3 regions of the Nonomuraea sp. NPDC001831 genome follow, and region 2 is predicted to be linked to each of the others. Evidence: riboswitches for the same ligand, from Rfam matches in the RefSeq annotation. Region 2 holds a riboswitch; each other region holds the start of a gene.
What was found. A riboswitch is a leader RNA that binds a small molecule or an ion and turns the genes downstream of it on or off. The one in region 2 is predicted to bind thiamine pyrophosphate.
Positions count from the first base shown of each region.

Region 1: another riboswitch for thiamine pyrophosphate. It lies ahead of ACFYYW_RS11635 (FAD-dependent oxidoreductase); the one in region 2 lies ahead of ACFYYW_RS23265 (purine-cytosine permease family protein).
Region 3: another riboswitch for thiamine pyrophosphate. It lies ahead of thiC (phosphomethylpyrimidine synthase ThiC); the one in region 2 lies ahead of ACFYYW_RS23265 (purine-cytosine permease family protein).

Region 1 is NZ_JBIATU010000003.1:142,592-146,334, reverse strand. It holds gene ACFYYW_RS11645 (thiazole synthase) at 1-178, opposite strand, end outside; gene thiS (sulfur carrier protein ThiS) at 171-371, opposite strand; gene ACFYYW_RS11635 (FAD-dependent oxidoreductase) at 368-1,861, opposite strand; TPP riboswitch at 1,851-1,967, opposite strand; gene ACFYYW_RS11630 (FAD-dependent oxidoreductase) at 2,020-3,189, shown strand; gene ACFYYW_RS11625 (Rv2175c family DNA-binding protein) at 3,220-3,594, shown strand; gene thiE (thiamine phosphate synthase) at 3,572-3,743, shown strand, end outside.
Region 2 is NZ_JBIATU010000007.1:47,358-51,100, reverse strand. It holds gene ACFYYW_RS23275 (ATP-binding protein) at 1-28, opposite strand, end outside; gene ACFYYW_RS23270 (methylated-DNA--[protein]-cysteine S-methyltransferase) at 124-696, shown strand; gene ACFYYW_RS23265 (purine-cytosine permease family protein) at 682-2,019, opposite strand; TPP riboswitch at 2,010-2,123, opposite strand; gene ACFYYW_RS23260 (rhodanese-like domain-containing protein) at 2,175-2,498, opposite strand; gene ACFYYW_RS23255 (Fpg/Nei family DNA glycosylase) at 2,525-3,403, opposite strand; gene ACFYYW_RS23250 (TenA family protein) at 3,441-3,743, opposite strand, start outside.
Region 3 is NZ_JBIATU010000002.1:463,469-467,211, reverse strand. It holds gene ACFYYW_RS07755 (hypothetical protein) at 1-34, opposite strand, end outside; gene ACFYYW_RS07750 (glycoside hydrolase N-terminal domain-containing protein) at 94-501, shown strand; gene ACFYYW_RS07745 (class I SAM-dependent methyltransferase) at 786-1,406, opposite strand; TPP riboswitch at 1,442-1,554, shown strand; gene thiC (phosphomethylpyrimidine synthase ThiC) at 1,547-3,025, shown strand; gene ACFYYW_RS07735 (SDR family oxidoreductase) at 3,058-3,743, opposite strand, start outside.

The DNA of each region.
Region 1 (3,743 bases), on a different contig from region 2:
GCAGCACGTCGAGGACCGAGCCGCGGGCGCCGGGGTCGAGCCGCCGCATGGCCACCGTGGTCAGCTCGGTTCCCGAGGCGACCAGGGCCTGGTCGAGCACGTCCAGGGAGGGCGCGCCGCCGGTGCCCATGATGAGCCGGGAGGCGAACTTCTCCCCGGCGATGATCAGCTCATCCACCCTGCACCGCCGTCAGCACCTCGACGCGGTCGCGGTCGCCGAGCGCCGTCGTCTCCCACGAGCTCCGCGTGACCACCTCGTCGTTCACGGCCACGGCCACGCCGGTGGTGGCCGTCGTCAGCGTCCGTACGGCCTGGGCCACGGTGGTGCCGTCGGCCACCTCGTGCGCGGCGCCGTTGATCGTCACAATCATGAAATATCCCGAAATCTCGCGGGCGAGCACAGCGCGGCCAGCTCGCCCTCCTCACCCGTCAGAATCCCCGCGCCCGCCGAAAGCTGCGCGCCCGTCGAGAGCCTCGTCGAGAGCACCGCCGTCTGGGCCGCAGTCCGGGCCGCCGTCTGTGTGCCTGTCCGGGCCGTTGCCGGGGGCGCCGTCGTCGCGGCCGGGGGCGTCGCGGGCGGTGTCAGCACCGCCGCCGTGACCAGGGCGGCCGTGAGGGGGGCCAGCAGCACCCCGCCCCGGTGGTGGCCGGTCGCCAGCACCAGCCCCGGAGCCTCGCCCGCCCCGATGATCGGCAGGTTGTCGGGGGTGCCCGGACGCAGCCCGGCGACCACGTCGGCGACCTCCAGCTCGGTGACGCCCGGCACCAGCTCCCTGGCGTCGCGCAGCAGCTCGTAGAGTCCGCCCGCGGTCACCCGGGTGTCGAACCCCAGCTCCTCCTGGGTCGCCCCGAGCACCAGCTCGCCGTCGCCCCTGGGGACGAGGTAGACGGGCGTGCCGTGCACCGTCCCGCGTACGCACCGCCCGAGCAGCGGCTGCGCCGAGCGCAACCGCATGATCTGCCCCTTGACCGGCCGGACGGGCACGTCGGCCAGCTCCCCGCTCCACGCCCCGGCGGCCAGCACCACCCGCTCGGCCGCGATCTCCCGCACCGCCGGCTCAGGCTGACCGGGCACGGGCTCAAGCCGCACCCCCGTCACAGCGCCGCCGGTCCCGGAACTGCTCCAAGGGCTGGTCCCAGCGCCTGCCACGGCGTCTGGAACGGCGTCTGGAACGGCGTCGTCGTCGCGCAGCAGTCCGGTCACCCGCGCCCGCACCACGGGCACGCCCAGCCGGTCGAGCGCGGCCAGCAGCGCTGCCGTGACCCGGCGCGGATCGACCCAGGCGTCACCGGGGGCCAGCAGCCCCCCGCGCACCGAAGGGGCCAGCATGGGCTCCAGACGGCGGCACTCGCGCCCGGTCAGCCGCTCGACCCGCAGCCCCAGCTTGTCCATGAACGCCGCCAGGTCGTCGAGCGCCGCGAGGTCGTCGGCCCCGAAGGCGACGTCGAGTGTGCCGTCGGCGCGCAGGTCGAGCGCCCGGCCGCCAGCCCCCTGCGGCCCGATCATCCCGAACGCGCCCCCGAACGCCTCCCCGGCCCCGCCACCGGCCCCCCCACCGGGACCGCCACTCAGCCCCGTGCCGAGACCTGCCCCAGGACCCGCACCGAGGTCCGGGCCGAGCCCAGCGTCGGCGGCCAGTTCGGCGGCGAAGGACGGCCACCGCCGGAGCGAGGCGGCCCCCAGCCGCAGCAGCGGCTCCTCGGTGTAGGCGACCTCGCTGACGGGCGCCAGCATCCCGGCCGCCGCGTAGGACGCCCCGCGTCCCGGGGCCGGGTCGACCACCGTGACGGGCAGCCCCTCGCGGGCCAGCCGCCAGGCGATCGACAACCCGACGACCCCGCCGCCCACGATCACATTCATCCGCGCTCCCTTCGCCGGCATGATCCGGATCAGGTGTCTTGCGGTCGAAGGCCCGCTCAAGCCTTCCTCTCAGCCCGGTGACGGCCGGACTCCCGCGCGTCTTGCGCCTCCAGCCTACGGCCTCGGCGCGACGTGCCGGCACCGCCCCCGTTATGGTCATGAACGTGAACCATGTCGTAGTGGTGGGAGCGGGCCTGGCCGGGCTGCGCAGCGCGGAGGCGCTGCGCGGGCGCGGCTTCACCGGACGGATCACGCTGATCGGCCAGGAGCGCCATCGGCCCTACGACCGTCCGCCGTTGTCCAAGGCCGTCCTGTCAGGCGCGGCTGACTCCAGCTTCCTGGAGGCCGACCTCGACGCGCTGGAGGTCGACTTCTGGCCGGGCGTCACCGCCAAGGCCCTGCGCGAGGGCGTCGTGGAGACCACCGAGGGCGAGCTCGGCTACGACGGCCTGGTGATCGCCACCGGCACCGAGCCGATCACCGTGCCCGGCGACGGCCCCCAGCACGTCCTGCGCACCCTCGACGATGCCCACGAGCTGCGCGCCGGCCTGGTGGCCGGGGCCCACGTGGCGATCATCGGCGCCGGCTGGATCGGCGCCGAGGTCGCCACCGCCGCGCGCAAGGCCGGCTGCTCGGTGACCGTGATCGAGGCCGGCCCCGCCCCGCTGGCCAACGCCGTGGGCCCGGAGATCGGCGCCCGCACGCGACACTGGTACGACGGCATCGACCTGCGCCTGAACACCATGGTCGACGAGGTGGACGAGGGCGGCGTGCGGCTGGTGGGCGGCGAGTTCGTCCAGGCGCACGTGGTCGTCACCGGCATCGGCGTGCGCCCGGCCGTCGAATGGCTGGCCGGCTCCGACATCGACCTGCACAACGGCGTCGTCACCGACGAGCACCTGCGCACGTCCATGCCGAACGTGGTCGCCGCCGGCGACTGCGCGGCCTGGTGGTCGCGCCGCTACGGCGTCCGCCTGCGCGTCGAGCACTGGGACACCGCGCTCGGCTCGCCCGAGGTCGCCGCCGCGACCCTGCTGGGGGAGGAGGCCGTCTACGACCCGGCGCCCTACTTCTGGTCCGAGCAGTTCGGCCACATGGTCCAGTACATCGGCCACCACCCCTCCGGCGACCGCCTGCTCTACCGGGGCGAGCCCGAGGGCAAGTGGTCGGCCGTCTGGCTGACCTCCGGCGACACCCTCGCCGCCGTGCTCGCCGTCGACCGGCCCCGGGACTACGTGCAGGGCCGTAGGATCATCGAAGGCGGGCACCGCCTCGACACAGAACGCCTGGTAGATCCAGAGGTCCCCCTACGGGATTGTGTTGTTTGAGCAAGGACGGCATGTGGTAGTTGTGGTTTCGTGACGCTTTCTGTTGCACAGATCGACCGGGAGACCGACCAGCTCGTCGACGAGTGGCTCACTCTCCCCGAAGTGGCCTCACGCCTCGAGCTCTCGATCGGGCGGGCCAAGCAACTCCTCAAGGACCACAAGCTGCTCGGCGTGCGCCGCGGCGGCGGCGGGCCACAGGTTCCCGCGGTGTTCCTCGACGGTAAGGACGTGATGAAGGGCCTGCCCGGCACACTGACCGTGTTGCAGGACGCCGGCTACGACGACGTCGAGTCGCTGCGCTGGCTCTTCACCCCAGACGAGTCCCTGCCGGGGTCGCCCATCGAGGCGATCAAGGCCGGCCGTCACACGGAGGTCAAGCGGCGTGCCCAGGCCCTCGGTTTCTGAGGCCCGCCTCTATCTCTGCACCGACGGCCGCCGCGACCGCGGCGACCTGGCAGAGTTCCTCGACTCGGTGCTGGCCGGCGGCGTGGACATCATCCAGCTGCGGGAGAAGGGCCTGGAGGCACGCGAAGAACTCGCGCTCCTGGAAGTCT
Region 2 (3,743 bases):
CGTCACTCCCGACCCATGCGTATCCCACACCTCCATAGTGCACGTGGCGTGGTGGGTCTGACGGGCGATCCGTCCGATACGCTGCGCTCACGAAGATTCCGGTGGCTGAAACGGGTGAGCGGCATGTCGAGCAGCGACCTCGATGCCCTGCTGAGAGTGACCTCCAGCACCTACAAGGGCGAGGGGCCCCCGGACATCGCGTTCGGCACCTACGACGGCGCGGTGGGCAGGCTGGTGCTCGCGGTGACCGGCAAGGGCATCGCGGCCTGCAGTTTCGAGGCCGAGAACACCGTGTTCGAGCGGGTGGCCAAGGAGGTCGGCACGTTCATCGGGCCCGACGCCCGCCGCCTCGACCCGGTGCGCCGGGAGCTCGACGCGTACTTCTCCGGCCGGCTGCGCACCTTCGCCACGCCGGTCGACCTCGCGCTGGCCACGCCGTTCGCCCGTACCGTGCTGCAGAAGACCATGGCCGTGCCCTACGGCACGACCACGACGTACGAGGAGATCGGCGCGAGCATCGGGCGGCCGCGCGCCCTGCGCGCGGTGGGCAACGCGGTCGGCGCCAACCCCGTGTGCGTGATCGTGCCCTGTCATCGGGTGGTCCGTGAGGACGGCGAGCTCGGCGACTACGCCGGAGGCGTGGCCGCCAAGCAGCACCTGCTCAACGTCGAACGCCGGGCCTCAGCGGGCCGCTGAGCGGCGCCGGCCGAGCACGCCGACGACCAGCGTCACCAGGGCCGCGACCAGCGCGCCGCCGAGCGCGCCGTTCATCCACGGCTCCCGCGTGAAGCCGACGGCGTCGCGGGCCGACGCCCAGAAGCCGTCCCAGCCGGCGACCGTGGGCGTCGAGGTGGTGAACCAGTAGGCGGCGAAGCCCAGCGCCCACGGCAGCAGCATCAGCCAGCGCGAGGGCGCGTCCTCGGCGGTGTTCCAGCGGGCGGCGCCGCCGAGCACGAAGTAGTCGACGGCCAGCACCGCGAACATCGGCACGAACACCGCGCCGATCACCCCGAGGAACGCGCCGTAGGAGGTGACGTCCACGACCAGGGCGATCGCGGTGGTGAGCACGCCGATCGCGGTGGAGACGATCCGCCGGTCGACCTTCGGCATCAGGTTCTGCAGCGAGAGGGTGGTGGAGTACACATTGGCGAAGGACTGGTCGGTCTCGCGCAGCACCAGGATGCCGAAGAACAGCGCGCCCAGCGGCGCCGCGACGAACGGCTGGAAGACGACCATGCCGTCGGCCGCGACCGCCTGGGCGCCCGCGATGGCCACCGCGTACACGCCGAGGGCCAGGCAGGCCACCTGGGCGACGGTGTAGCCGCCGACGACCCCGGTGAAGGCGGCCCGGCTGGACCGCGAGTGCCTGGCGAAGTCGGCGGCCATCGGCACCCACGACACCGACAGGGCGATGACGTAGTCGACGGCCGGGGCGAAGGCCGTCCACGACCCGCCCGTGTACGTCGGCGCCTCGCCCAGGAACGACACGGTGAACCAGATCAGCGACACGATCACGCCGGCGGTCACGTACCGGCGCAGCAGCCTGATCGATCCGAGCGGCCAGACGGCGAGCGCGGTGGTCAGCACCCCCGCCACCACCACCCACACCTGGTACGGGACGCTCCCGAAGATCGCATTCGCGGCCTTGGCGATCACCCAGAGCTCGAAGGCCCCCCAGCCGAGCATCTGCACGATGTTCAGCACGGACGGGACGTACGACATCTTGGCCCCGAACAGCCCGCGCAGCAGCACCATCGCCGGCCGCCCGGTCTGCGTGCCGGGGATGGCCGACAGGCCGACCATGGCCGTGCCGATGAGGCTGCCGACCACGGCGGCCGTGAGCGCGGCCACCAGGCTGAGCGGCGCGTTGCCCAGAGGGTCGATCAGGACGAGCGCGCCGGAGAAGCCGAGGAGGCTGACACCGAGGTTGGCCCAGAGCGCGCCTTGGTCGAGGACGCCGAGGGTCTTGGGGGGCGCGCCGTCAAGGGTCAGCGGAACTTCGTCGACGACATGCGTCATCGCACACTCCCTACGCCGGCATTACCCGGACAGGTTCAGGCGGTCGGCAGCGGCTGTGTTGCTGCCCTCTCAGCCCGGCACCCCGAGCTCCCGCGACTATGCAGTTGGCGCCCTCATCATGCCTCAATGGCGGCGGAACCGCCACAGTGGGGCATTCAGGCCACGAAAGGATCCTGCCCGGTCTCGCTGACCATCGGACGGCGCGCGAACTCCCACGACTGCATGCCGCCGCCCACGTTGACGGCGTCGCGCCCGAGCTGGTTGAGCCACGCCGTGACCTGCATCGACCGGCCGCCGACCCGGCACACCACGTAGACCGTGCGGTCGGCGGGCACCTCCTCGACCCGGCCCTGGATCTGCGACATCGGGATGTGCACGGCCTCGGGGGCGTGGCCGGCGAGCCATTCGTCCTGCTCGCGGACGTCGAGCAGGTAGGCGTCGTCGGGAACGGCGGTGACGTCGATCTCTGGAACGGTCATGCCTCCATCATCCCGCGCCCGGGACCCTACTTGAGCAGGCGCGACATCCGCCGGTCGGCCAGCGGCTTGCCGCCCGTCTGGCAGGTCGGGCAGTACTGGAGCGCGGAGTCGGCGAAGGACACCTCGCGGATCGTGTCGCCGCACACGTCGCACGGCTGGCCGGCCCGGTTGTGCACGCGCAGCCCGGACTTCTTCTCCGCCTTGAGGTCTTTGGCGGCCAGCCCGTGCGCCCGTTCGACGGCGTCGCGCAACGTCGTCACGATGGCCTCGTGCAGGTCGGCGATCTGCGCGTCGGTCAGCGTCCCAGCGATCTTGAACGGCGACATCCTCGCCGCGTGCAGCACCTCGTCGGAGTAGGCGTTGCCGATGCCCGCGATCACCTTCTGGTCGCGCAGCAGCCCCTTGATCTGGGTGCGGTTGCCGCCCACGATGCGCTTGAGCGCCTCGACGGTGAAGGCGTCGTCGAGCGGGTCGGGGCCCAGGGCGGCGACGCCGGGCACGTCCTCCGGTTTGTCGGTGACGTAGACGGCCAGCCGTTTCTGCGTGCCGGCCTCGGTCAGCTCGAACCCGGGGGCCAGGCCGTCGTCGTCGGGCGCCAGCCGTACGCGTACGGCCAGCGGCCCCTTGCCCGGCCGCACTGGCCGCGCGCCGGTCAGGTCGTCGCGCCAGCGCAGCCAGCCGGCGCGGGCCAGATGGATGATCAGGTGCAGGCCGTCGCAGTCGAGGTCGATGAACTTGCCGTGCCTCGACACGCCCGTGACGGTGAGCCCGCCGAGCGCGGTGACCGGCGGGTCGAACGTCTTGAGCGCCTGGAAGCCGACGACGTCGACGCCGGCGATCGAGCGGCCGACCGCCCGCTCGCGCAGGAAGTTGGTGAGCGACTCCACCTCGGGAAGTTCCGGCATGCCCCCAGGGTATGGCGCGTACCGGACCGGCACGCGACTACGGCACGTCCCAGAAGGCGAGCTCGTGTGCCATGCCCTCGGCGAACAGCGCCTCCGCCCGTACGGGGTCGGGGTCGGCCTCGTCGATCATCTGCCCGATCCGTACGGTCAGCGCCGCGAACGCCGGGTCGGCGTAGGTGTCCACCCAGGCCCGGTAGCGCGGCTCGGCGGGCGGGTTCTCGGCGAGGATCTTCCCAAGACTCGAATATCCCCACATACACGGATAAAGCGCCGCCAACCCCTCCCCGTACGACCCCGCCGCCTCCAGCAGGAACGCCGTGTACGCCGCACACGCCGGCCC
Region 3 (3,743 bases), on a different contig from region 2:
CCACGATCGCGGCCACAGCGGCGATCTTCATCATAGTTCCCCTGAGGGAGTCCGTACCGCCAGGGGCGATCGCCAAACCTTGGGGTGATCGCCATGCTGACGCTCCGGTGCGACGAGCCCGTCCCCGGTTGGGAAGGACACGTCCTGCCGATCGGCAACGGAGCGCTCGGCGCGTGCGTGTTCGGGGCGCTTGCGACCGAGCGCGTCCAGCTCGACGAGAAGCCGTTGCGGACCGGCGGTCCGGGCAGCGCCGGAGTCGGGCGGATCCGGCAACTGGCCGACGGACCGTCCCGGCGCTCCGGACGCCGTACGGCGGGTCATCGACGAGCGGGGTTCGACGGCGCCGGAGGAGGTGGCCGCGAGGTGGCCGCGATCCTGGGAAACCCGTCCTACAGCACGGTGAAATTTCGCCTCCTCCCCGGCGCGCGCCATCGTCGGCAGCCTGAGGGCGCGACTTCTGGGACCGGTGGGGTTCATGTTGCGCGTTGGCACCGCGCATGACGGCGGTGAGGACGAGGTGACGGCCGAGGCCGGACGGCTGACCTGGGCGGACGGCGTGCCGGTCGAGGTCAGGTCAGCGTCGGCGCGCGGCGGGACCGCGCGGCTGCGCGGCCCCGGGTTCGCACTCGCCCTGGAGACCAGGCCAGAGGAGAGCTCACCCCGGAGACCGGGCGAGAGGAGAGCTCGCCCTGGAGACCAGGGCAGGGGGGAGCGCGCTCTGGGGGCCAGGCCAGAGGAGAGCTCGCCCTGGAGACCAGACCAGGGGAGAGCTCGACCTGGGGGGACTAGGGCAGGGGGGAGCTGCGCGCTGTCGCCAGCACGCTGAACCACGTGCGGTGGGTGACGTTCGTCTCGTGCCAGGCGACCGCGAACCCGGCCGCGTCCAGCACCGCGAGCAGGTCGCCCGCGTCGCGGTGGACGAACCAGCGCTCGTACTCCGTCCGGTACGGCACCGGCTCCCAGCCCTCGTTGTCGCCCAGGGCGGTGATCAGCGCGAGCACCCCGCCGGGGCGCAGCGCCGCGTGCCAGGCGCGCAGCGTCGCCTCGGTCTGCTCGGACGGCACGTGCACGAGGGCCGCGGCCGACCAGACGCCGTCCAGGGACGCCGGCGACAGCGGCGGCCGCCGCAGATCGCCCAGGACGGTGGGCACGCCGCGCCCGGTGGCGAGCCTGGCCATCTCGAGCGACAGGTCCACGGCCACGGTGGTCAGGCCGCGTCCGGCGAACCAGGCCGACTCGCGCCCCGGGCCGCATCCCAGGTCGGCGACCGTGGCGCCGGCGGGCAGGGCTGAGACGAACCGGTCGCGGAAGCCCGCGACCGAGGGTGACGGATCGGCGACCTGCTCGTCGTACTGGCGCGCGATGCGGTCGTAGGTGGCGGTCGTGTGCGCAATGGGATCAGACATCCCCTTGATCCTGCCACGCGCGGGGTTATGATCGCGGTGACCAACGCGGGAGCCCGGTGCGGACCGGGCTGAGAGGACGGCTGTCAGCCGCCGACCGCCAGAACCTGCTCCGGATAATGCCGGCGAAGGGAGTTTGCGCGATGAGCGACGCGCGCTTTTCCAAGATCCACATCGGTGACCTTCAGGTGCCGATGCGCGAGGTCAGGCTGTCGAACGGCACGTCGGTGCGGCTCTACGACACCTCGGGGCCGTCGCGCACCGACCGCTCGGCGTGGGGGTCGCCGGTCACCCAGCTCGGCGCCGCGCGGCGCGGCGTGGTGACCAAGGAGATGGAGTTCGTGGCCGTCCGGGAGGGGATGGCCCCCGAGTTCGTCCGGCAGGAGGTCGCGGCCGGGCGGGCGGTCATCCCCGCCAACGTCAACCATCCCGAGTCCGAGCCGATGGCGATCGGCCGGAACTTCCTGGTCAAGATCAACGCCAACATCGGCAACTCCGCCGTCACCTCCTCGATCGAGGAGGAGGTCGAGAAGATGACCTGGGCCACCCGGTGGGGCGCCGACACCGTCATGGACCTGTCCACCGGGCCGAACATCCACGAGACCCGCGAGCAGATCATCCGCAGCTCGCCCGTCCCGGTCGGGACCGTGCCCGTCTACCAGGCGCTGGAGAAGGTGGGCGGGCGTCCGGAGGCGCTGTCGTGGGAGGTCTACCGCGACACCCTGATCGAGCAGTGCGAGCAGGGCGTCGACTACGTGACGGTGCACGCGGGCGTGCGGCTGGCGCACGTCCCGCTGACCGCCCGCCGCAGGACCGGGATCGTCTCGCGCGGGGGCTCGATCATGGCCGCCTGGTGCCTGGCGCACCACCGCGAGAGCTTCCTGTACGAGCACTTCGACGAGATGTGCGCCCTGCTGGCCCGCTACGACGTGACGTTCTCGCTGGGCGACGGGCTGCGCCCCGGGTCGATCGCGGACGCCAACGACGAGGCCCAGTTCGCCGAGCTGCGCACCCTGGGCGAGCTGACCAAGATCGCGCACGCGCACGACGTGCAGGTGATGATCGAGGGCCCCGGCCACGTGCCCATGCACAAGATCAAGGAGAACGTCGACCTGCAGCGCGAGCTCTGCGACGACGTGCCCTTCTACACCCTCGGGCCGCTCGTCACCGACATCGCCCCCGGCTACGACCACATCACCTCGGGCATCGGCGCCGCCATGATCGCCTGGTACGGCACCGCCATGCTCTGCTACGTCACCCCCAAGGAGCACCTCGGCCTGCCCAACCGCGACGACGTCAAGACCGGCGTGATCACGTACAAGATCGCGGCGCACGCGGCGGACCTGGCCAAGGGGCACCCGCAGGCCCAGGCGTGGGACGACGCCCTGTCGGACGCCCGGTTCGAGTTCCGCTGGGAGGACCAGTTCGACCTGTCGCTCGACCCGGACACCGCCCGCGCCTTCCACGACGAGACCCTGCCGGCCGCACCCGCCAAGACCGCGCACTTCTGCTCGATGTGCGGCCCGAAGTTCTGCTCGATGAAGCTCAGCCACGAGGTGCGGGCGGGCATGGCCGACAAGGCGGCCGAGTTCCTCGGGAAGGGCGGCTCGATCTACCTCTGATCTCGGTGGAGGCCCCGGGCCGGCCCGTGCGGTCAGCCCGGGAGCGTCTCGCCGCCGATCGGGGCCAGCACCTCGCCCGTGTAGTACGAGGACAGCCGGTCGGCGGCGAAGAACACGTACGAAGGGGCGATCTCGTCGGGGTCGGCGGCCCGCTTCATGGGCACCTGCGCGCCGAACTTCTCCACTTTCTCCTCCGGCATCGTGGCCGGGATCAGCGGCGTCCAGACCGGGCCGGGGGCGACGGCGTTGATCCTGATGCCGCGCTCGACCAGGTTCTGGGCCATGGAGTAGGTGAAGGCGTTGATCGCGCCCTTCGTCGCGGCGTAGTCGATGAGGGTCTTGTTGCCGCGCAGGCCGTTGATCGAGGAGGTGTTCACGATCGCGCTGCCCTCCCGCAGGTGCGGCAGCGCGGCCTTGGTGACGCGGTAGTAGCTGTGGATGTTGACCGCGAACGTGTGCTCCCACTGCTCGTCCGTCAGCTCCTCCAGGGAGTCGACCGGCGCCTGGTAGGCCACGTTGTTGACCAGGACGTCCAGGCCGCCCAGCTCGGAGACCGCCTGCTCCACGACCGTCGCGCAGTGGTCGCGGTCGCCCAGGTCGCCGGGCAGCAGCACGCAGCGCCGTCCCTCCTGCTCGACCAGGCCGCGGGTGTGGTTGGCGTCGTCGTGCTCGTCGAGGTAGGCGATGGCGACGTCCGCGCCCTCCTTGGCGAACGCCA